Regions from separate parts of the Methylobacterium nodulans ORS 2060 genome, predicted to be linked through region 3. Evidence: predicted binding sites of a transcription regulator. Region 3 holds the regulator's gene; each other region holds the start of a gene.
What was found. The regulator LexA, encoded in region 3, represses DNA repair genes until DNA is damaged. The targets are predictions, from matches to a motif close to TGTTCNNNNTGTGTTCNG.
Positions count from the first base shown of each region.

Region 1 (7,073 bases), 970 kb from region 3:
ATGCGCTCGGCCTCGTGAAGCAGGCCGCCGCCCTCGTGAACCGCGACCTCGGCGTGCTGGAGCCGCTTCTCGCCGACGCCATCGCGGCGGCCGCGGCCGAGGTCGTCGAGGGCCGCCACGACGGCGAATTCCCGCTGGTGGTCTGGCAGACCGGGTCGGGCACCCAGTCGAACATGAATGCCAACGAGGTGATCGCGAGCCTCGCCAACGAGCGGCTCGGCGGCCAGCGCGGCGGCAAGTCGCCCGTGCACCCGAACGACCACGTCAATCGCGGCCAATCCTCCAACGACACCTTCCCGACCGCGATGCACATCGCGGTGGCCCGCGAGATCAACGACCGGCTGATGCCGGCCCTGCAGCACCTGTACGCCGCCCTCGACGCCAAGGCCCGGGAATTCGCCGAGATCGTCAAGATCGGCCGCACGCACCTGCAGGACGCCACGCCGGTCACGCTCGGCCAGGAATTCTCAGGGTATGCCGCGCAGGTGGCCCTCGGCGGCTCGCGGGTCGGCGCGACGCTGCCCGGCGTGCTGGCGCTGGCCCAGGGCGGCACCGCGGTCGGCACCGGCCTCAACGCCCATCCGGAATTCGCCACGCGCTTCGCCGCCAAGGTGGCGGAGCTGACCGGGCTGCCCTTCACCTCGGCCGACAACAAGTTCGAGGCCCTGGCCAGCCACGACGCCCTGGTCTTCGCGCAGGGCGCGCTCACCAGCCTCGCGAGCGGTCTGTTCAAGATCGCCAACGACATCCGCCTGATGGGGTCCGGCCCCCGCTCGGGCCTCGGCGAGATCTCGCTGCCCGAGAACGAGCCCGGCTCCTCGATTATGCCCGGCAAGGTCAACCCGACCCAGGCGGAGGCCATGACCATGGTCTGCGCCCAGGTGATCGGCAACGGCACGACCGTGTCGGTGGCCGGCAGCCAGGGCCATTTCGAGCTCAACGTTTTCAAGCCGGTCATCGCCAACGCGGTGCTGCAGTCGGTGCGGCTCCTCGCCGACGCGGCGGTGAGCTTCGCCGATAACTGCGTCGTCGGCATCAAGCCGAATCACGACCGCATCGCCGACCTGATGAGCCGCTCGCTCATGCTGGTGACGGCGCTGGCGCCGACGATCGGCTACGACAAGGCCGCCGAGATCGCCAAGACCGCACACAAGAACGGCACCACACTCAAGGAGGAGGCGCTGCGGCTCGGCTACGTCACGGCCGAGCAGTTCGATGCCGTGGTGCGGCCGGAGACGATGCTGGCGCCCAGCGCGGAGTAGGCCCATGGCCGAGATCGTCAACCTGCGCCAGGCCCGCAAGGCCAAGGCACGGCAGGCCAAGGAGGCGGCGGCGGCCGAGAACCGGGCCGCCTTCGGCCGGCCCAGGAAGACCAGGACCCTGGCGGAGGCGAGGCAGGCGATCGAGACTGCGCGCCACGAGGGCCACCGCCTCGAGGGATCCGGCCCGTCCGAATGACCGGCGCGCCCGAGGGGCTGCGCAAGCGCTCCGTGATGATCGCCGGCCACCGCACCAGCGTCTCGCTGGAGGGACCCTTCTGGGAGGCCCTCCAGCAGCTCGCCGCTGCGCGCGGGCTCTCGGTCCAGGCCCTGATCGGCCGGATCGATGCCGGCCGGGCCGAGCAGAACCTGTCCTCGGCGATCCGGGTCTTCGTTCTGCGCGAGGTGCAGGCCGCGCAGACCGCAGAACCCCTCTCCCGAGTGGGAGAGGGGCAGGGGTGAGGGTGGAGACGGTGCTAGCCAAGAAGCCTGAACCGTGCCGCTAACCCGCGGAACGCTCAGTGCTTTGTTCTGACGCGTAGCACCCTCACGCGCGATCTTCGATCGCCAGCCCCTCTTCCACTCGGGAGAGGGGTTCCGGTGCTGCCCGCGGCTCGCCCTGAAAGCCTCAGCCGCGCGCCGGAAAGGCCTCCTCGAACCGCGCCGCCTCGCCGCGCGCGGGTGCATCGAGGCTCCCTTCCCACATCACCACATGCCCGCGCACCACCGTGCCGATGGGCCAGCCCGTCACGGTCGTCCCGTCATAGGGCGTCCAGCCGCAGCGGGAGGCGATCCAGGCATCCGTGATGGTCTCCCGCCGCTTCAGGTCGACCACCGTCACGTCCGCGTCGTAGCCTATCGCGAGGCGCCCCTTGCGGGCGAGCCCGAAGGCGCGTTTGGGGCCGGCGCTGGTGAGGTCGACGAGGCGCGCCAGGCTCAGCCGGCCCGCCGCCACGTGGTCGAGCATGATCGGCACCAGGGTCTGCACGCCGGTCATGCCGGAGGGCGAGTCCGGATAGGGCTTCGCCTTCTCCTCCCGCGTATGGGGCGCGTGGTCGGAGCCGAGCACGTCGGCGACGCCCTGCGACAGCCCCCACCACAGCCCGTCGCGGTGGGCGGCGTCGCGCACCGGCGGGTTCATCTGCACCAGCGTGCCGAGGCGCCGATAGGCTTCCGTCCCGTCGAGGGTCAGGTGGTGGGGCGTCACCTCCACCGTCGCCACGTCCTTGTGGGCGGCGAGGAAGCGCATCTCCTCCGCGGTCGAGATGTGCAGCACGTGGATGCGCGCGCCGGTCTCGCGGGCGATGCGCACCAGCCGCTCCGTCGCCTTCAGGGCCGCCTCGGGCGAGCGCCAGACCGGATGCGAGGAGGGATCGCCCGGCACCCGCAGGCCCTTGCGCTCGCGCAGCATCGCCTCGTCCTCCGCATGGAAGGCCGCGCGGCGGCGGATGCGCTTCAGGATCTCGGCGAGGCCCGCATCGTCCTCGACGAGGAGCGAGCCCGTCGAGGAGCCGATGAACACCTTGATGCCCGCCGCACCCGGCAGACGCTCGAGCTCCGCGACCTCGGCCGCATTCTCGTGCGTGCCCCCGACCCAGAAGGCGAAGTCGCAATGCATGCGGTGATGGGCGCGGCGGACCTTGTCGGCGAGCGTCTCGGGACTCGTGGTCTGCGGGTTGGTGTTCGGCATCTCGAACACCGTGGTGACGCCGCCCATCACGGCCGCGCGCGAGCCCGTCTCCAGATCCTCCTTGTGGTCGAGCCCCGGCTCGCGGAAGTGGACCTGGCTGTCGATGATTCCGGGCAGCAGGTGGAGGCCCCCGCAATCCTGCACCCGGCCGGCCGAGGCCCGCGAGAGGTCGCCGATGGCGGCGATGCGGCCGTCCCGCACGCCGAGATCGGCCGGGCCGATCCCGTCGTGGTTCACGACGGTGCCGCCGCGCAGGAGGAGGTCGAAACTCTGGCTCATGGCGGCATTCCCTTGGCAAGGGCCACGCTCGGCGCAAGGCCGATTGAGAGCGGCCGACCGGCGGCTTATGTCAGCCCCGCCGGAGGTTCAAGCCGGGCCGTCCGGACGAGAAGGATCTTGGTGCCGATGCCCATCGCTTCCCTGACGGACCGCGCCGTCCTGGCCCTGACCGGAGACGACGCGCCCGGGTTTCTCCAGGGCCTCATCACCTGCAACGTCGAAACCTTGCCGCCCGACGAGGCGCGGCTCGGGGCGCTGCTGGCACCGCAGGGAAAAATCCTGTTCGACTTCCTGCTCAGCCGCGCCGGGGACGGCTTCCATCTCGATGCGCCGCGTGCCGTGCTGCCGGACCTGATGCGGCGGCTCACGCTCTATCGGCTGCGTGCCAGGGTTGCGTTCGCGCAGACGCCGCTTCGGGTCTTCGCCGCCTGGGGCGCGGAGCCGGAGGGGTCCTGGCTGCGGGATGGGCGCCTGCCGGCGCTCGGCTGGCGGCTCTACGCGCCCGAGGGGGGAGAGCCGGCCGTCGATGCCACGCCGGAGGCGTTCCAGGCGCACCGGATCGCCCTCGGAGTGCCGGAGAGCGGCGCCGATTTCGCCCTGGGCGACGCCTTTCCGCACGAGGCGCTGATGGACCAGCTCGGCGGCGTCGATTTCCGCAAGGGCTGCTACGTGGGCCAGGAGGTGGTGTCGCGCATGCAGCATCGCGGCACCGCGCGGACCCGCGTCGTGCCGCTGCTGTATCCGGGCGCCGCCGTCCCGGCCGGAACGCCGGTCACGGCCGGCGCCCGCGCGCTCGGGCAGACCGGGAGCGCCGCGGGCGACCGGGGCCTCGGGCTGCTGCGCCTCGACCGCCTGGCGGATGCCGTCGCGGCCGGCGAGAGGGTCGAGGCGGGCGGGCTCTCCGTGCGGGTGGCGAAGCCGGATTTCGTGACCTTCGAGGTTCCGGGCGCGGCGTGAAGAACCCGTGAAGCGCGGGAACCGCGGGATCCCCTCTCCCGTGCGGGAGAGGGGCAGGCGATCGAAGATCGCGCGTGAGGGTCCAGGTGGTTCAGCAAGACGACGGAGCCGTCCCGCTGCCAGCACCACCGTCTCGGTTTTATTCTGAAGGGTCCGGAACCCTCACCCCTGCCCCTCTCCCGCACGGGAGAGGGGATCCCGCGGTTCCGGCAGGACCCACACTTCTTTCGGCGGCCGCAGGTTCACGGCCGGCGCCACGCCCCCTACCGCGGCCGGCCGATGATGCTCGGCGTGACCGGCGGAGGGGGCAGGGTCTCGTTGCGCCGGATCTGGCCCTGCAGCTGGTTCGTCTCGAAGCGGTTCTGCTGCTGGATGTCGCGCAGGTCACTGCGCGTGTTCATCGAGTTGTTGAGGCCCTCGACCGTGCGCTCGGCGCGGCTCGTCGTGCGTTGGCTCTGGGCGAGGGCGGGGCCCGCCGCGATGGCGGCGGCAAGGATCAGAAGGGCGCGGGCAGGCATGGGAACTCCGGCGGGCAGAAGGCTTACCATCATCAGATGGGGACGCTCCGGGCCGCCGCCAGGTTCCTGCGCCGGCAGCCCTGCGGCTCTCCGCCACTGGCCCGCGAACCCTCGACGCCGTTCGCGTTTTGGTCCAGTGATGGCGCCATGACTCGCGAAGCCGCCGGGGCCGAGGCGCCCGTCCCCACTTCGATCGCCGCCCGCGCCCGGGCCGCCGTGGCGCCCCCGAGCGCAGCCTATCTCGAAGGACTGAACGCGGAGCAGCGTCGCGCCGTGGAGGCGACGGAGGGGCCCGTCCTCGTGCTGGCGGGCGCGGGGACCGGCAAGACGCGGGTGCTCACCACCCGCATCGCGCATCTGATCGCCATCGGCCGCGCCCGGCCCTTCGACATCCTGGCCGTGACCTTCACCAACAAGGCCGCCCGGGAGATGAAGGAGCGCATCGGCGCGCTGATCGGCTCGGCCGGCGAGGGCATGCCCTGGCTCGGCACCTTCCACGCCATCGGCACCAAGATCCTGCGCCGTCATGCGGAGCTGGTCGGTCTCAAGTCCGACTTCACCATCCTCGGCACCGACGACCAGCTCCGCCTGCTCAAGCAGGTGATCGAGGCCGCCAATGTCGACGAGAAGCGCTGGCCCGCCCGCAGCCTCGCCCAGGCGATCGATGGCTGGAAGAACCGCGGCCTGTCCCCCGAGCAGGTGCCGGCCGGCGAGGCGGGCGCCTTCGGCTTCGGCAAGGGCGGGAAGCTCTACGCCGCCTACCAGGAGCGGCTCGCCACCCTCAACGCCGTCGATTTCGGCGACCTGCTGCTCCTGTGCCTCAGGCTGTGGCGCGAGAACCCGGACGTGCTGACGGGATACCAGGACCGCTTCCGCTACATCCTCGTCGACGAGTACCAGGACACCAACGTCGCGCAGTATCTCTGGCTGCGGCTGCTCGCGCAGGGGCGCCGCAACGTCTGCTGCGTGGGCGATGACGACCAGTCGATCTATGGCTGGCGCGGGGCCGAGGTCGACAACATCCTGCGCTTCGAGCACGACTTCCCGGGAGCCGTAGTGGTGCGGCTGGAGCGCAACTACCGCTCCACGGGCCACATCCTGGCCGCGGCCTCGACGCTGATTGCCCGCAACGAGGGCCGGCTCGGCAAGACGCTGCGCACCGAGGAGGGGGCCGGCGAGCGCGTCACCGTGACGGGGGCCTGGGATTCGGAGGAGGAGGCGCGGCTCCTCGGCGAGACCATCGAGGGCCTGCAGGCCAGGGGCCACGCCCTGTCGCAGATCGCCGTGCTGGTGCGGATCTCCGCGCAGATGCGCGAGATCGAGGACCGCTTCGTCCAGCTCGGCCTGCCCTACCGCGTCATCGGCGGCCCCCGCTTCTACGAGCGGGCGGAGGTGCGCGACGCGCTTGCCTATCTGCGCCTCACCGCCAACCCGGCCGACGACCTCGCCTTCGAGCGGATCATCAACACGCCCAAGCGCGGCCTCGGCGACGCGACCCTGCAGGCGCTCCACAGCCTGTCGCGGCGGCAATCCGTGCCGCTTCTTCATGCAGCCTGCCTCATCGTCGAGACGGAGGAGCTGAAGCCCAAGCCCCGCTCCACCCTGCGCGCCCTCCTGCAGAGCTTTTCGCGATGGGCCAAGCTCCTGGAGATCCAGCCCCACGCGGAGGTCGCCCAGACCATCCTGGAGGAATCCGGCTACACCGAGATGTGGCAGAAGGAGCGCACCGCCGATGCGGCGGGCCGCCTGGAGAACCTGAAGGAGCTGGTGCGCTCCCTCGAAGAATTTCCCGACCTGCCGGCCTTCCTGGAGCACATCGCCCTGGTGATGGATGCGAGCGAGGCCGAGGGCGGGGAGCGCGTGAGCCTGATGACGCTCCACGCCGCCAAGGGGCTCGAATTCGACACGGTCTTCCTGCCGGGCTGGGAGGACGGGCTGTTTCCCAACCAGCGCGCCATCGACGAGAGCGGCCGGGCGGGGCTGGAGGAGGAGCGGCGCCTCGCCCATGTGGGCCTCACGCGGGCCCGCAGGCGTGCCAAGATCTCCTTCGCGGTGAACCGCCGCATCCACGGCCTGTGGTCCTCGACGATCCCGAGCCGGTTCGTCGACGAGTTGCCGGAGAGCAGCGTCGAGGTGATCGAGGCACCGGCGAGCTTCTCCTACGGCCCCTCGCGCTTCGACCGGCAGCCGACGCCCTTCGGCTCCTCCTATGCGACGCCCGGCTGGCAGCGCGCGCAGGCGAACACCGCTGGTCAGGACCGGTTCGGCGGCGGTGCGCGGAGCAGCCGCAGCGGGCCGAAACAGATCGAGGGCACGCTGGTGGCCAAATCCACCGGGACGGCGTCGGATTACGCAACCGGAGCGCGCGTC
Region 1 covers NC_011894.1:752,909-759,981, reverse strand. The annotation lists gene fumC (class II fumarate hydratase) at 1-1,262, shown strand, start outside; gene MNOD_RS03370 (DUF4169 family protein) at 1,267-1,458, shown strand; gene MNOD_RS03365 (ribbon-helix-helix domain-containing protein) at 1,455-1,721, shown strand; gene MNOD_RS03360 (dihydroorotase) at 1,888-3,228, opposite strand; gene ygfZ (CAF17-like 4Fe-4S cluster assembly/insertion protein YgfZ) at 3,355-4,185, shown strand; gene MNOD_RS03350 (hypothetical protein) at 4,449-4,703, opposite strand; gene MNOD_RS03345 (ATP-dependent helicase) at 4,851-7,073, shown strand, end outside.
Region 1: MNOD_RS03345 (ATP-dependent helicase) is a predicted target of LexA. The motif match lies at 4,822-4,839, and genes of this name have one in related genera.

Region 2 (7,073 bases), 1.9 Mb from region 3:
GAGGTTCCAGGCAAGCTCGATCGCCAGCGGCTTGAAGTAGTCGCCGAACGAGAAATTGCCGAGCATCTCGAAGAAAGTGTGGTGGCGCGCCGTGTAGCCGACATTGTCGAGGTCGTTGTGCTTGCCGCCCGCCCGGACGCATTTCTGCGCCGTGGTGGCGCGCTGGTAGAGCCGCTTCTCGACGCCGGTGAAGACGTTCTTGAACTGCACCATGCCGGCGTTCGTGAACATCAGGGTGGGGTCGTTGCGCGGCACCAGCGGCGAGGAGGGCACGATCTCGTGGCCGTGCTTGGCGAAGTAGTCGAGGAAGGTCGACCGGATCTCGTTGACGCCGCTCATCGGGTGAAGACTCGTGCGGTTAGGTGACGGGCGAGAAAGGCTCCGCCCGGGAGTGCCGCTCACGGAACGCCCGCCCGGCCGAGCCTTGAGGCGGATTCGGCGTCGGGCGTTGCGTGAGAAGCACGGAAGGGCTCGCGCCCGCTGTCTTAGTCACGCCGCCCCCCCGTGTCGAGGCGGCCGGCGCCCCGATGTCCGCCGGTGCGGCCAAGTTGCCGGTCCTGCTGGGGATTTGCCCACGAGGCCGACCGGCCGGGCGGACCCCGAGGGATGAAACCGGTGGGCTGAGCGCTCCCTCCCGGGGCAGCGAACCCTGATCCTCGTGCTGAGGTGCTGGCGATCGCAGATCGCACTGGCGATCGAAGATCGCACAGGCTGCCTCGAAGTACGCCTGACCGGTGATCCCATCCACCAGAGCCTTGGACCAGCGGTCCGGGGTGCGTGCCGGCTGATGCCGGCCAGAGGGCCGGCTGCCGGTGCGATCTTCGATCGCTGCCACCTCAGCATGAGGAGCGGGGCCGGCTTCCACGCATGTCAGCTTCGATTGAGGCCGATCGACGTCCGGTTCCTCGCCCATTCGGCGTTGCTCGCCGGGCTGACCCAGCGGGGCAGATTGGCCTGGGCCGCCGGCAACCGGGAAACGCAAACCCCGGCCCGGGGCCGGCTGGAACGGGCCTCGAAGCCGATGGGGCGTCAGGCCGAACGGCAACGGCCGCCGCGGGAGACCGCGGCGGCCGTGATCACGCTCCGGTGGGATGCGCGGTGTCAGGCCGCGCCCTCGTCGTAATCCTCCGCGGTCGGAACCGCGTTCTCCAGGATCTTGTCGGCGACGAGGCCCATGTTCTGGCGGATCGCCGCCTCGATGCGGCCGGCGATGTCGGGGTTGTCGCGCAGGAAGCCCTTCGCGTTCTCGCGGCCCTGACCCAGGCGCTGGCTGTCATAGGAGAACCACGCGCCCGACTTCTCGACGATGCCGGCCTTGACGCCGAGATCGATGAGCTCGCCGACCTTCGACACGCCCTCGCCGAACATGATGTCGAACTCGACCTGCTTGAACGGCGGCGCCACCTTGTTCTTGACCACCTTGACCCGCACGCTGTTGCCGATCGGCTCGTCGCGGTCCTTCAGGGTCGAGACGCGGCGGATGTCGAGGCGCACCGAGGCGTAGAACTTGAGCGCGTTGCCGCCCGTGGTGGTCTCGGGGCTGCCGTACATCACGCCGATCTTCATCCGGATCTGGTTGATGAAGATCACCATGCAGTTCGAGCGCGAGATCGAGCCGGTGAGCTTGCGCAGGGCTTGGCTCATCAGGCGAGCCTGAAGGCCGGGCTGCTGGTCGCCCATCTCGCCCTCGATCTCGGCGCGCGGCGTGAGGGCTGCGACCGAATCGACCACGAGCACGTCGATCGCGCCCGAGCGCACCAGCGTGTCGGTGATTTCCAGCGCCTGCTCGCCCGTGTCGGGCTGCGAGATCAGGAGATCGTCGAGGTTCACCCCGAGCTTGCGGGCATAGACCGGATCGAGCGCATGCTCGGCATCCACGAAGGCGCAGACGCCGCCCTTCTTCTGCGCCTCCGCTATCGTGTGGAGCGCCAGCGTCGTCTTGCCCGAGGATTCCGGGCCGTAGATCTCGATCACCCGCCCGCGCGGCAGGCCGCCGACGCCGAGCGCGATGTCGAGCCCGAGCGACCCGGTGGAGATGGTCTCGACCTCCTGCACCTTGTCGCCTTTGCCCAGGCGCATGATCGAGCCCTTGCCGAAGGCGCGCTCGATCTGGGCGAGCGCGGCATCGATCGCCTTCGACTTGTCTTTGTCCATGGTCGGGTTTTCCACCAGTCGCAGCGAGGACTGAGCCATCTGAACGGTCCTTATGGCACGGGGGAGGCGGGATTCTCAATGCGCGCGGCCCTCCGTATGTACTTGTTTTGTTCTCGTCCTGCAAGAGCGCCTGGGGAGAAGTGCGGGATGAGGGACGGTGTGGCGGGCGCGCCGCGTAAGGTTCGGAACCGGGTCCCGGACGAGGGCGTGACGGGGCCCGGCGGGGCCGGATCGCGCGCGATCCGGCCGGTGTCTCGGTCAGCGACAGGGCGGCTGGCCCGGATGACCGCAGGGCCGTCCTCCGCCCCCGGGCGCCGGATGCGGCCCCGGCGCCGGCCGTGGCGCCACCGGCTGCTGGCGCTGCTGCATCATCTGCTGGCGCTGGGCCGCCAGCTGTTGCTGCTGCCGGGCCGCGGCCTGTTGCTGCATCATCTGCTGCTGACGCGCGGCGGCCTGGGCCGCCTGCTGCTGCATCATCTGCTGCCGGTGCGCGGCGGCTTGGGCGGCCAGCTGCTGTTGCCGGGCCGCCGCCTGCACGGCCTGCTGCTGGCGCTGCTGCATCATCATCTGCTGCTGGCGCTGGGCCGCGGCGCGCTGTGCCTGGGCGGCCTGCTCCTGCTGGAGCTGCTGGCGGCGGGCGATCTCCGCCTGCGGATGCGCGGCGGGTGCGGCCGGGGGCCGGGCGAGGGCTGGTCCGGGCGGATTCGGGGGCGGTGCGGCCGGGATGGGCCGGCCCGGACCATGCGGCTGCGCACCCTGCCGCGGGGCGGTCTGAGCCGGTCGAGGCTGGGCCGGGGGAGCGCCCGGCGCCGCCTCGCCCGGGCCGGGGACCGGCCGGATGGCCTGCCGGGCGGGTGAGGGGAGGGGCTGGCCCGCTGCCGGGCCGGGCGCTGCCGTCGACGCGGCCGCGGGACCCTGCGGCCGCAGGGCCGGCTGGGGAGCGGCGGGAGCCGGACGGCCGGCTTGCTGGCCTGGCGGGATCGCGCCGGGGACGGGCAGAGCCTGTCCCGGCGCAGCCGGGCCGTTCGGTCGTCCGGCCTGCTGGGGCACCGGTTGGCCTTGAGGTCCGAATCGGCCCGGCTGCGCGCCGGGAGCCGGACCCGGCACTCTCTGGCCCGTCGCCGGGGACGCCGGGCCGGCGGGCAGGCTCGGGCGAAGGGCAGCCTTCTGGGACACAGAGGGCGGCAGCGCCACCCGGGCCACCGCCGCGCCGATCGCCGCTCCGGCGACGCCCGCCGCGATCGTGCTGCCGGAGAGGCCCGCACGGGCCGGCGCGGCATTGGCGGCGTTGATCCGCTCGATCGCGGCGGCGTCATGGAGATGCTCGTAGATTACATTGCCGGGCGGCGCGGCGACGACCTGCGGCGGGCGGATATAGGCCGGGACCGGCACGAAGGCGGGCACCGGCAGGACGTATTCCTCCACCACGGGCGGAGGCGGCGGCAGATCCGCGATGAAGGCGGGCCGCGGCGGGAGGTAGACCGGGGGCGGCGGCAGGTCGTAGGCCGGATCGTCGAGGACGAGGGCGGGCCGCTCCAGATAGACCACCTCCTCGGGCGGGGGCGGCGGCACGTCGTAGGCGAGGGCGGCGAAATGCGGCGGCGGTTCGGCCGCGGCGGCGAGCTGCCGCAGGCGCCGGCGCGCATCCCAGGCGTGCGGACCCCGCGGATAACGGCCGAGATAGGACCAATAGGCGTCCGGCGTGTCGGCGAGCCGCGAGCGGCGCCAAGTCACCGCCTCGCGCCGCGCCGCGACGATCGCCCGCACGCGGTTGGCGAGCGGGTCCTGCGGGTAGGCGCCGAGGAACTCCTCGTAGCCAGCGAGCGTGTCGCGCGCGATGCAGCGCGCGAAGGCCTCCTGCGGCCCGATCTCGGCGAGCGGCCGCCGGTCCGCGGCCGGGCCGGCCTGCCGGGCGAGGGGAGGCGCGTCCGGCGCCCGCTCGAAGAACACGAACGGCGCCTCGATGCGGGCGCTGTGCCAGGGCAGCTCGGCCCCACCCGTGGTCTCACTCACCCGCAGCCGGACCCGCTCGAAGAGGTCGCCCGGATTCAGGCCGCCCTCGCGCATCATCTCGACGAGCGCGCGCGCATAGGCGCCGTAAGGGCCCGTCTCGTCCGGGCCGACGGTGCCGGGCGCGGCGTTGAAGGCGACGAGCGATCCCGGCTCCGCCTCGCTGAGGGCGAGGCCGCCCGCGAGCGGATCGCCCTCGATCCGGAAGGGCGCCTTGCGGGCGGCATCGAGCACCAGGAACCGCGCCCGGAGCGGCAGCGCCGCGAGGCGCCTGGCATAATCCGAGACCCGCAGGGTCCGCAGCGGTACGTCGGAGGCCGTGGCGATGCGCGCATCCACAGGCGCGAAATAGTTCTCGCCTTCGAGCTGGAGGCCATAGCCCGAGAGATAGACGAAGGCGACGGCCTCGGGCCCGGCCGCGGCGGCCTTGTCGGTGAAGTCCCGCAGGGCCCGGCGCAGGCCGTCCTCGTCGAGATCGCGGGCCCCGACCACATCGAAGCCTGCCGCCTGCAGCGTCTGCGCGACGAGGCCGGCATCGTTGGCCGCCGTGGGCAGCGCGCCTGCCGCGTAGGCGCCGTTGCCGATCACCAGGGCAATCCGCGTCTCGGCCGGCGCCGCAAGGGGGGCGGCGAGCGGCAGCACCACGGCTGCGGCCAGCATCAGCAAGACGATCCGTACGGCCTGCGGCATTCCGCGTCCTCCCTGCGGTGGCGGGCACCTTGTCCGTGCAGTACGGGCGGGCCTGCGTGAACTCCGCCTGAATGGTCGGGCCGGTTCATGTCGCTCCGCCGGCATCCCTCTTGCTGGCGGAGGCCGTCATAGAGAACCCGGATGGCCGACAGGATCCTTCACTTCGTGCTCAGCCTCGCCGTTCTCCTCGGCGTCGCGGTGCTGTTCTCCACCAACTGGCGGGCGATCCGGCCGCGGGTCGTGCTCTCGGCGCTCGCCGTGCAGGTGCTGCTCGGGGCGGCGGTCCTGTTCGTGCCGGCCGGGCGGCGCATCCTCGGCGCCGCCGCGGAGGCGGTCGGCGCGGTGCTGGCCTATGGCGACCGGGGCGCGGCCTTCCTGTTCGGGGGCCTCGTCGAGCCGAAGATGGTCGAGCTGTTCGGCCATGGCGGCTTCGTGCTCGCCTTCCGGGTGCTGCCGCAGATCGTCTACGTCTCGGCGCTGATCGGGGTGCTCTACCATCTCGGCCTCATGCAGGCGCTCGCCCGCGGGATCGGGGCGGCGCTCCGGCGCTTGCTCGGCACCTCGCGGATCGAGACCTTTTCCGCCGTGATCACCATCGCCATCGGTCAGAGCGAGATCGCGGTCGCTCTGCGCCCCTTCCTGCCGCTGCTCACGGGGTCCGAGCTCTTCGCCGTGATGTCGAGCGGCGCGGCCTCCACGGCGGGCTCGATCCTGGCGGGCTACGCGGCTCTCGGCGTGCCGATGGACTATCTCCTCGCCGCCTCCGTGATGGCGATCCCGGGCGGCCTCCTCTACGCCAAGATCCTGGTCCCCTCGACGGAGCCGAGCCGGGTCAAGACGATGCGGGCCGAATTCGGCGAGCGGCGTGCGGTCAACCTCATCGAGGCGGCGGCGGAGGGCACCCAGAAGGGGCTCGCCGTGGCGGTGGCGGTCGGTGCCATGCTGATCGCCTTCGTGGGCCTGATCGCGCTTGCCAACGGCCTCGTCGCCTGGGGCGGGAGGCTCGTCGGAGCGCCGGACGCCTCCATCGACGGGCTCCTCGGCGCCGGCCTCAGCCCGCTCGCCTGGATCCTCGGCGTGCCCTGGGAGCAGGCCGGCACGGTGGGGGCCGCCATCGGCCAGAAGATCGCCTTCAACGAGTTCCTGGCCTACGCGAATCTCTCCCCGGTGCTGAAGAGCGGTGCCCTGGGCGCGCGCACCACGGCGATCCTCTGCTTCGCGCTCTGCGGCTTCGCGAATCTCGCCTCGATCGCGATCCAGCTCGCGAGCTTCGGCAGCCTCGTGCCGGAGCGTCGCTCCGAGGTCGCCGCCTACGGCCTCCGGGCGATCCTGGCGGGCAGCCTGTCGAACTTCACGAGCGCGGCCGTCGCGGGATTATTCATTGGTGAATGAGTTCGCCACCGGCTGCGCCGACCCTGACGGGTGAAATCGGCCGCAAGGCCCCCCAATGGCAGCCGCCCCGCTCCTCATGATGCTGAGGTGCTGGCGATCGCAGATCGCGCAGGCTGCCTCGAAGCACCCCTGACCGGTGCTCCCATCCACCAGAGCCTTGGACCAGCGTTCCAGGGTGCTTCGAGGGCCGGCTCCGCCGGCCACCTCAGCATGAGGAGCGGGGCGGCTTCCACGCACGTCAGTCTCAATTTAGGCCGACGGGCCGCGCGGAAGCCCCTCTCCCGCGCGGCCCGAGACGGTTCCGCCACGCCGTCAAACCGGCGGGTGCAGCCAGAACTGTGCGATCAGGGCGGCGCCCAGGAAGGTCCCGGCATTGGCCATGAACGACACCACCACGATGCGCCAGCCGAGCTGCCGGAAGGCCGGCACGTCCTTGGCGATCGACAGGCCCGCGAAGGCGAGGATCGGCGTCGCCAGGGCCAGGAAGTTGATCTTGCCCGTAAGCGCGGCGACCTCCGCCGAGAACGGCATGCCCGGATAGGTCAGCGCCATCCCGATGAGCGAGGTCCAGACCACGGCGGGCAGCCGGCGGGCGGTCAGGCGGTAGAGGCTCCAGCCGATCACGACGACGCCCACGATGATCGCCGCGCCGAGCAGGACCGCGCCGTCGGGCCGCGTGCCGTAGGTCAGCGCGTTGCCGACGAGGCCGAAGGAAGCGGCGGCGAGCCACGCGAGCAGCAAAGCGCTGGAGCCGAGGGCGGGTGCCTCCTCGGGCAGGCTCGCCGCGGCCGGCGCCGGGGCGGCCTCCGCCCGGCCGCGCCCGCGGC
Region 2 covers NC_011894.1:5,605,948-5,613,020, reverse strand. The annotation lists gene alaS (alanine--tRNA ligase) at 1-339, opposite strand, end outside; gene recA (recombinase RecA) at 1,102-2,193, opposite strand; gene MNOD_RS26030 (caspase family protein) at 2,413-4,854, opposite strand; gene MNOD_RS26025 (NupC/NupG family nucleoside CNT transporter) at 4,996-6,246, shown strand; gene MNOD_RS26020 (DUF3100 domain-containing protein) at 6,559-7,073, opposite strand, start outside.
Region 2: recA (recombinase RecA) is a predicted target of LexA. The motif match lies at 2,252-2,269, and genes of this name have one in related genera.

Region 3 (7,073 bases):
AAAGCCGCGTCGCCCTTGCTCCTCGACGGCGCGCACGACCTCGGCGGCGCGCTCCACCGACCGCTCGTAGGTGATGGCGACGTCCGCACCTCGCGCGGCGAGGGTGCCAGCGATTGCGGCGCCGATGCCGCGCGCGGCGCCCGTCACGAGGGCGCGTTTGCCTGTCAGCTCAACCATCGCTCAGCCTTTCTGTAGTGATCGACACAGAAATGCATATGAGCGTTGCGGCCAGCCGTCAAGCAATTTATGTAGCGAACGATGCAGAATTCATCCCGCACCCCGTCTGCCAAGCGTGCGACGGTGTCCAGGAGCCGTGGCCGCCCGCGCGCCTTCGATCGCGAGGCGGCTCTCGCGCAGGCCATGCGCCTGTTCTGGCACAAGGGCTACGCTGCCACCTCGATCTCCGACCTGACCGAGACCATGGGCATCGGCTCGCCGAGCCTCTACGCGGCCTTCGGCTCCAAGGAAGCGCTCTACGCGGAGGCGCTGCGCCACTACGGCGAGCAGTACGAGCCCCGCGTCTGGGGGAACTTCGCGGCGGCTGCCACGGCGCGCGACGCGGTCGAGGCGCTCCTGATGGACACGGCCGCCGCCCTGACGCAGGCGTGCGGGCGCGATGACCCTCTCGGCTGCATGGTGACGCTTTCGGCCGTCGGCGGCGAGGGAAGCGCCGAGCTTGGCGATCTCGTGCACGCGGCGCGCGCCCGCAATCTGGCACGGGTCGAAGCGCGGCTTGCCCGCGCGGCGGCCGAGGGCGAGCTGCCGCAATCGCTCGACACCGGCGCGCTCGCCCGCCTCGTCCTCACCGTCCAGGGCGGGATGTCACTCCAGGCGCGTGACGGCGCGAGCCGGGCCGAGCTGGAAGCGGTGGCTCGGATGATGATGGCCGGGTGGGATGCGCGCGTCGCGGGCTGAGGGACACTCGGGCCATTGGCCGCGCGGTGCGGCCAGGGCGGGCGGCCAGGGCGGGCTCCGCCTCGCCGACCACGGCCACGATCCTGAATCCGCCACCGTCCACCGGCGCCTCGCCGCTTGCACAGGCCAGCCACGCCCCTCGGAACAAGAGGACACCCTCACCGTTGAACGACCTCGCATTCCCCCTTGGGAAAGATGAACGGTTGTTCAACTTGGAGGTGCTCATGAAGCGCGCATTGTCTGCTGCAGCAGCTCTGACCCTAATCGGAGGGGCCGCTCTCGCGCAGACCGTCACGATCACCGAGGAGCCGGTCGAGATTGCCCCGCCTCAGCGCGTGATCATCAAGAAGTACGTCACCGAGCAGCGCGTGGCGCCCGTGCGCATTCGGGAACGCGTGACGGTCGGCTCGACGCTCCCGGCCGACATCGACCTTCATCCGCTGCCCCCGACCGTGATCGAGGAGAGCCCGCGCCTGAAGGGCTACAGCTACGTGACGTCGGGCGACGACATCTACGTGGTCGAGCCGCGCACCCGCCGCATCATCACCACCATCGACTGACCCCGAACCCGCGCGCTGCCGGACCACGTAAAGCCGCAGCGCCGCCCATGGACCGGGAGCGCGGGCGCGCCCCGGCCCGACCGTAAGCCATCCCGGTCCGGCTGCCAGGTCACGGCCGCCTCCAGGCCGTGCCACGCGATTCACGTCGTGCCCGGCACCGGAGCAATCCCGTTCCCGCCCCGCCCTCATCGTCAGGTCCGCAGGCGCCGCATCGCTCTCGGCAAAGGATTCGTGGCCCCGATCCGGGCCAGCACCGGCTCCATGCCCTTCAGGCCAAGTTGTCGGCGTCCGCTTCCAGCCGCTCCGCACCGCCTGCCAGAACATGCCTCAGATCCCGCTTTGGACCCGCCCGGGAAGCCCGGCCTGACCGGATGGAGAAGCGCCGGCCGAAAGCCGGCGAGCGCGGAGATACCCGACACACCCGCTTGCGGAACACTTGAGGAACGCCTAACATGTTCGCGATTTGTTTCGTATCGCGCATCGGCGCAGGCGAAGAGAGTGCCCCATGCTCACCCGTAAGCAGTTGGACCTGCTCCGCTTCATCCAGCAGCGGATGCGCGAGACGGGGGTCCCCCCGTCCTTCGACGAGATGAAGGACGCGCTCGATCTCAAGTCCAAGTCAGGCATTCATCGGCTGATCACGGCCCTGGAGGAACGCGGCTTCCTGCGGCGGTTGCCGAACCGGGCTCGCGCGATCGAGGTCATTCGGATCCCCGATGCGGTGGTGCCTCCTTCGGGCGAGGTGGTGCGCTTCACCCCCAGCGTGGTCGAAGGCGGACGGACGGCCGCGCCGGCTGCCAAGGCCGCCCCGATGCCGTCCTCCCTCGGTTCCGACGACAACGGACGCTCGATCAGCATTCCGGTGATGGGGCGGATCGCCGCCGGCACGCCGATCTCGGCAATCCAGAGCCAGAGCCGCACGGTGGCGATGTCGCCGGACTTTCTGGCCGGCGGCGAGCATTACGCGCTCGAAGTGCGCGGCGACTCGATGATCGAAGCCGGCATCCTCGACGGCGACCTCGTGGTGATTCGTCGCCAGGACACGGCCAATACCGGCGACATCGTGGTGGCGCTGATCGATGACGAGGAGGCGACCCTCAAGCGCCTGCGCCGCCGCGGCTCCTCCATCGCGCTCGAAGCGGCGAATCCGGCCTACGAGACCCGGGTGCTCGGGCCGGACCGCGTCCGCATCCAGGGCCGCCTCGTGAGCCTCATCCGCAAGTACTGAACGTCGCCCCCGAAACGGGGCGTAAGCCAAGGCCTCCGCATGGCGGAGGCCTTTTTTTGATCCTTACCCAGGGTCATGAGCGAGTTCAGCGGCAACAACGATTCACGCCTTCGTTGCGGAACGGCCTCGATCGGGCGTTGGCGGGACAGGCCCGACGATGATCGACCGCTCCGCGACGCCTCTCATCAATCCACATGCGCCAATCGCCCTCTTTCAAGGGAAAGCTTAACCGATCTATTCGAGGATCGGGCGATCAGCGGTAAGGAGCATGGAGCCGGCTCCTGGGTCGGGAGATCGTGCGGGGCATGCCATGCGGGACGGATTCATCCTGCTGATCACGGACGAGCCGCGGACGGCCCGAACGCTCGCCGGCAGCCTCGCGCGCCTTCTGCCCTGCATCGCCCTGCTCCCGGGCGAAGGCCTGCCGCCGGGCCGGTTCCAGGCGGCGGTGCTCGACGTCGCCCTCGATGACGCCGCCATTCTGGCGGGGATCCGGCGCGCGATGAGCCGCGTGCGTGCCCGCGGCGCCCCCTGCCTCTGTCTCGCCCGGGACCTCAGCCCGGTCACCCTCGCGCGGGCGCGGGCGCTCGGCGCTGCGCAGGTGCTGCCGCCCACCGCCTCCCAGGCCGAGCTCAGGGCGACGCTCCTCGCCTTGATCGAGGCGGAGGCGGAAGCCCGCGCGGCCGAACCGCTGCGGCAGGCCCGTGCGCAGGCCGCGGAAGCCAACGCGCTGGTCTCACGGCTCTTCCAGGCCGCCGCGAACGGCGTGGCCTTGAGCCTCGACGACATCGATGCCGGCACCGAGATCGTCCTGGAGGCCATAGCGGAGGCGGGAATTCGCGCCTGGCTCGACGTCATCCGCACCCACGAGATCGGGGTCTACCAGCACTCGCTCGGCGTGGCCGGCTACGCGGGCGCTTTCGCCGGGCTCCTCGGATTCCGGCGGCACGACCAGGAGCGGCTGGTGCGGGCGGCCCTGCTCCATGATGTCGGCAAGGCCCGGATCCCGCTCGCCATCCTCAACAAGCCGAGCAGCCTCTCCGCAGAGGAGATGGCGGTGATGCGCAGGCATCCGGTCATCGGGGCGGCGCTGCTGGCCCGGCAGCCGGGATTCGATGCCGAGATCCTCGACGTGGTGCGACACCACCACGAGATGCTCGACGGCTCGGGCTATCCCGACGGGCTCCGCGGCGGGGCGATCGGCGATCTCGTGCGGCTCGTGACGATCTGCGACATCTGCTCGGCCCTGACCGAGCGGCGTCCCTACCGCGCTCCGATCGGTCCCGCAGAGGCCTGGGCGGCGATGGACCGGATGGGACAGAAGCTCGACAGGCAGCTCCTTGCGGCCTTCAGGCCGGTCGCCATGGGTCTTGCCGCCGCGGCCGTCCCTTAATTGGATCAATCGTCCGCGAGCATCCGGTGCTCGGCACCATTGATGTCGTCGTACTGGCCGCTGCGCAGCGCCCACAGGAAGGCGCAGAGCCCCATCCCGCCGAGGAAGAGGGCGATCGGGATCATCAGGATGAGGACGTTCATCGGCGTGCTGCCTCCGGCAGGGCGGGCGCCCGGCGCGCCCGCAGGGCGTTGAGCGTGACCACGACGGACGAGCCCGACATGGCAAGCGCAGCGATCAGGGGCGTCAGCAGGCCCGCCGCCGCGAGCGGGATCGCCACGAGGTTGTAGGCGGCCGAGAACCACAGGTTCTGCAGCATGAGGCGCCTGGCGGTCCGGCCGCTGCGCAGCACTGCAAGCACCGGGGCGAGGCTGCGGCCGAGGAAGAGCGCGTCGGCCGCCGCCTGGCTCACGTGAGCGGCGGTGACGGGCGACAGGGAGGCATGGGCGGCAGCCAGCGCCGGGGCGTCGTTGAGCCCGTCCCCCACCATCAGCACCCGGCTTCCCTCGCGCCCGAGCGCCTCGATCCGGCGGATCTTCTCCTGGGGAGTGAGGCCGCCCTGCCACTCGGCGACCGCGAGGGCGTCGGCCACGGCGGCGACCGCCTCCGGACGGTCGCCCGACAGGATCAGCACGCGATAGCCGCTCCGGCGCAGCGCCTGCAGCACCTCGCGCGCGTCCGGCCGCGGCGCCTGCCGCACGCGGAACACGACCGGCGCCGCCTCGCCGGCCCGCAGGCAGATCGCCGAGGCTTCCGGATCGCGGGCGAGCGCCTGCGCCGCCTCGTCCTCGGCCGCGCAGAAGCGGGGCGAGCCGAGCCGGACCGGCACGCCGTCGACCATGGCCCGCACGCCGAGCCCCGCCGCCTCCTCCGCCCCCGGACAGGGCAGGGCGTCCGGCACCGCGGCGCTGAGCGCTGCCGCCATCGGGTGCCGACTCGACCGGGCGAGCCGGGCCCCGAGCGCGAGCGCCGCCGGATCGTAGTGGCCCGCCAGGACCGGCTCCGGCAGGGTCAGCGTTCCGGTCTTGTCGAAGGCGACCGTGTCGATGGCCGCGAAACGCTCGAGCGCGTCGCCGCTGTTGAGGAGCACGCCGTCGCGGAACAGGGCGCCCGCGGCCACCACCTGCACGGCCGGAATCGCGAGCCCGAGCGCGCAGGGGCAGGTGATGATCAGCACCGCCACCGCCGTCATCAGCGCCGCGTGGAACCCGGCCCCCAGCCCGAGCCAGCCCGCGAAGGTCAGCACCGCCGCCGCGTGCACGACCGGCACGTAGAGGCGCGTCGCCCGGTCGGCGAGGACGAGCGCCCGCGACTTCGCCTCCAGCGCCCGCCGCATCAGCCCCTCGACCTCGTCGAGGAGCGTGCCCCGGGTCGCCGCGGTCACCCGCACCGTGAGCGCCCCGCTCGCATTGAGCGAGCCGGCATGGACGGTGTCGCCGGGCCCCGCGGCCACCGGCGCCGTCTCGCCGGTGACGAGGCTGCGGTCGAGCTCCGAGCGGCCCTGCGCGATGATGCCGTCCACCGGAACCCGCTCGCCCGGGCGCACCAGCACCGCATCCCCGGGCGAGAGGTCGGCGAGCAGCACCTCCCGCACCGACCCGTCGGCCCCGATCCACGCCGCATTCTCGCTGCGCAGGGCCGCGAGGTTCTCGGCGAGGGTCTGGGTGCGGCGGCGCATCGTCTGGTCGAGGACGCGGCCGATCAGCAGGAAGAACAGCAGCATGATGGCGCCGTCGAAATAGGCATGGGCCGCGCCCATCGCCGTCTCGACCACCGACATCACCAGGGTCAGCACCACGCCGAGCGTGATCGGGAAATCCATTGTCACGCGGCCGGCGCGCAGGCCCCGGAAGGCGCCCTCGTAGAAGGGCCGCCCTGCATAGGCCGCCGCCGGCAGGGCGATCACCGCCTGCAGCCAGTGGAAGAGGTCACGGTTCTCGGGCGTCATGTCGGAGACGTTGCCGGCCCAGACCGAGATCGCGAGCAGCATCACGTTCATGGAGGCGAAGCCCGCGACCGCGAGCGCTCGGATCAGGCGCTCCGTCTCGCGGGCGGCCGCCGGGTCGCGGCGCTGGCGCGGGTCGAACGGGTGGCCCCGGTAGCCCAGCCCGTCGAGGGCGGCGAGCACCGCGCCGACCTCCGGCGCCGCGCCGGGCGCCCAGGTCACCGAGAGCCGCCGGTCGGTGACGTTGAGCCGTGCCGCGGCAACGCCCGGCAGGGCGCCGACGCCGCGCTCGATCGCGCTCATGCAGGCGGCGCAGCGCACGCCCTCGACCGCGAAGGCGGCGCGGCTCGTCCCGTCGGTCTCGCGAGCCACGAAGGCGGCGTAGTCCCGGGGCAGGGAGGGCCGCGTGTTCGCCTCGCTCCAGGAGGCATGGGCCTCCACATAGGCGAGCGCCGTGTCCGTGCAGCACATCGCGCCGGATCCTTCAGTTCAGCACGACACGGCTGTGGCGGCGGAAGACGCGTCCGGTTGCGTCGGCGACATCCACGACGAGGTTCCACTGGCCGGGGCTCAGGGCCTCGGTTCGGCCCGAATAGGTGCCGGACCCGGTCTCCGTGAGGGCGAGGGCGACGTCCTGACGCTTGTCGGTCGGCCGTTCGAAGCGGGCCTGCAGGGTGAGGCCGGAGAGCGGGGCGGCGTCCCGGTCGCTCAGACGGACCGTGACGGCGACACCCGCGCCCTCCCGGGTCACCTCCTCGGCGAGCTGCCAGCCGCGGGCCGCCTGGGCCCGGGCGAGCCGGATCTCGGCGTTGTAGACCTGGCCCGCATGGTAGGGCGAGGCCTCGTCGAGGCCCGACCACGTCCGCAGGGCCACCGTGACGAGCACGACGTTGACCGCCGCGATGATCCCGAAGAAGGCGACGAAGATCAGCAGCACCTGACGGCCGGTGAGCGGGCGCGCGGCGGGGAGAGCGGGGCTGGACATGGGCAGGGCCTTGGGTCGGGGACCTTGGATCAGGGGGCTTTGAAATG
Region 3 covers NC_011894.1:7,554,347-7,561,419, reverse strand. The annotation lists gene MNOD_RS35360 (SDR family oxidoreductase) at 1-177, opposite strand, end outside; gene MNOD_RS35355 (TetR/AcrR family transcriptional regulator) at 259-915, shown strand; gene MNOD_RS35350 (DUF1236 domain-containing protein) at 1,140-1,475, shown strand; gene lexA (transcriptional repressor LexA) at 1,981-2,703, shown strand; gene MNOD_RS35340 (HD-GYP domain-containing protein) at 3,014-4,096, shown strand; gene ccoS (cbb3-type cytochrome oxidase assembly protein CcoS) at 4,102-4,239, opposite strand; gene MNOD_RS35330 (heavy metal translocating P-type ATPase) at 4,236-6,512, opposite strand; gene MNOD_RS35325 (FixH family protein) at 6,526-7,026, opposite strand; gene ccoG (cytochrome c oxidase accessory protein CcoG) at 7,056-7,073, opposite strand, start outside.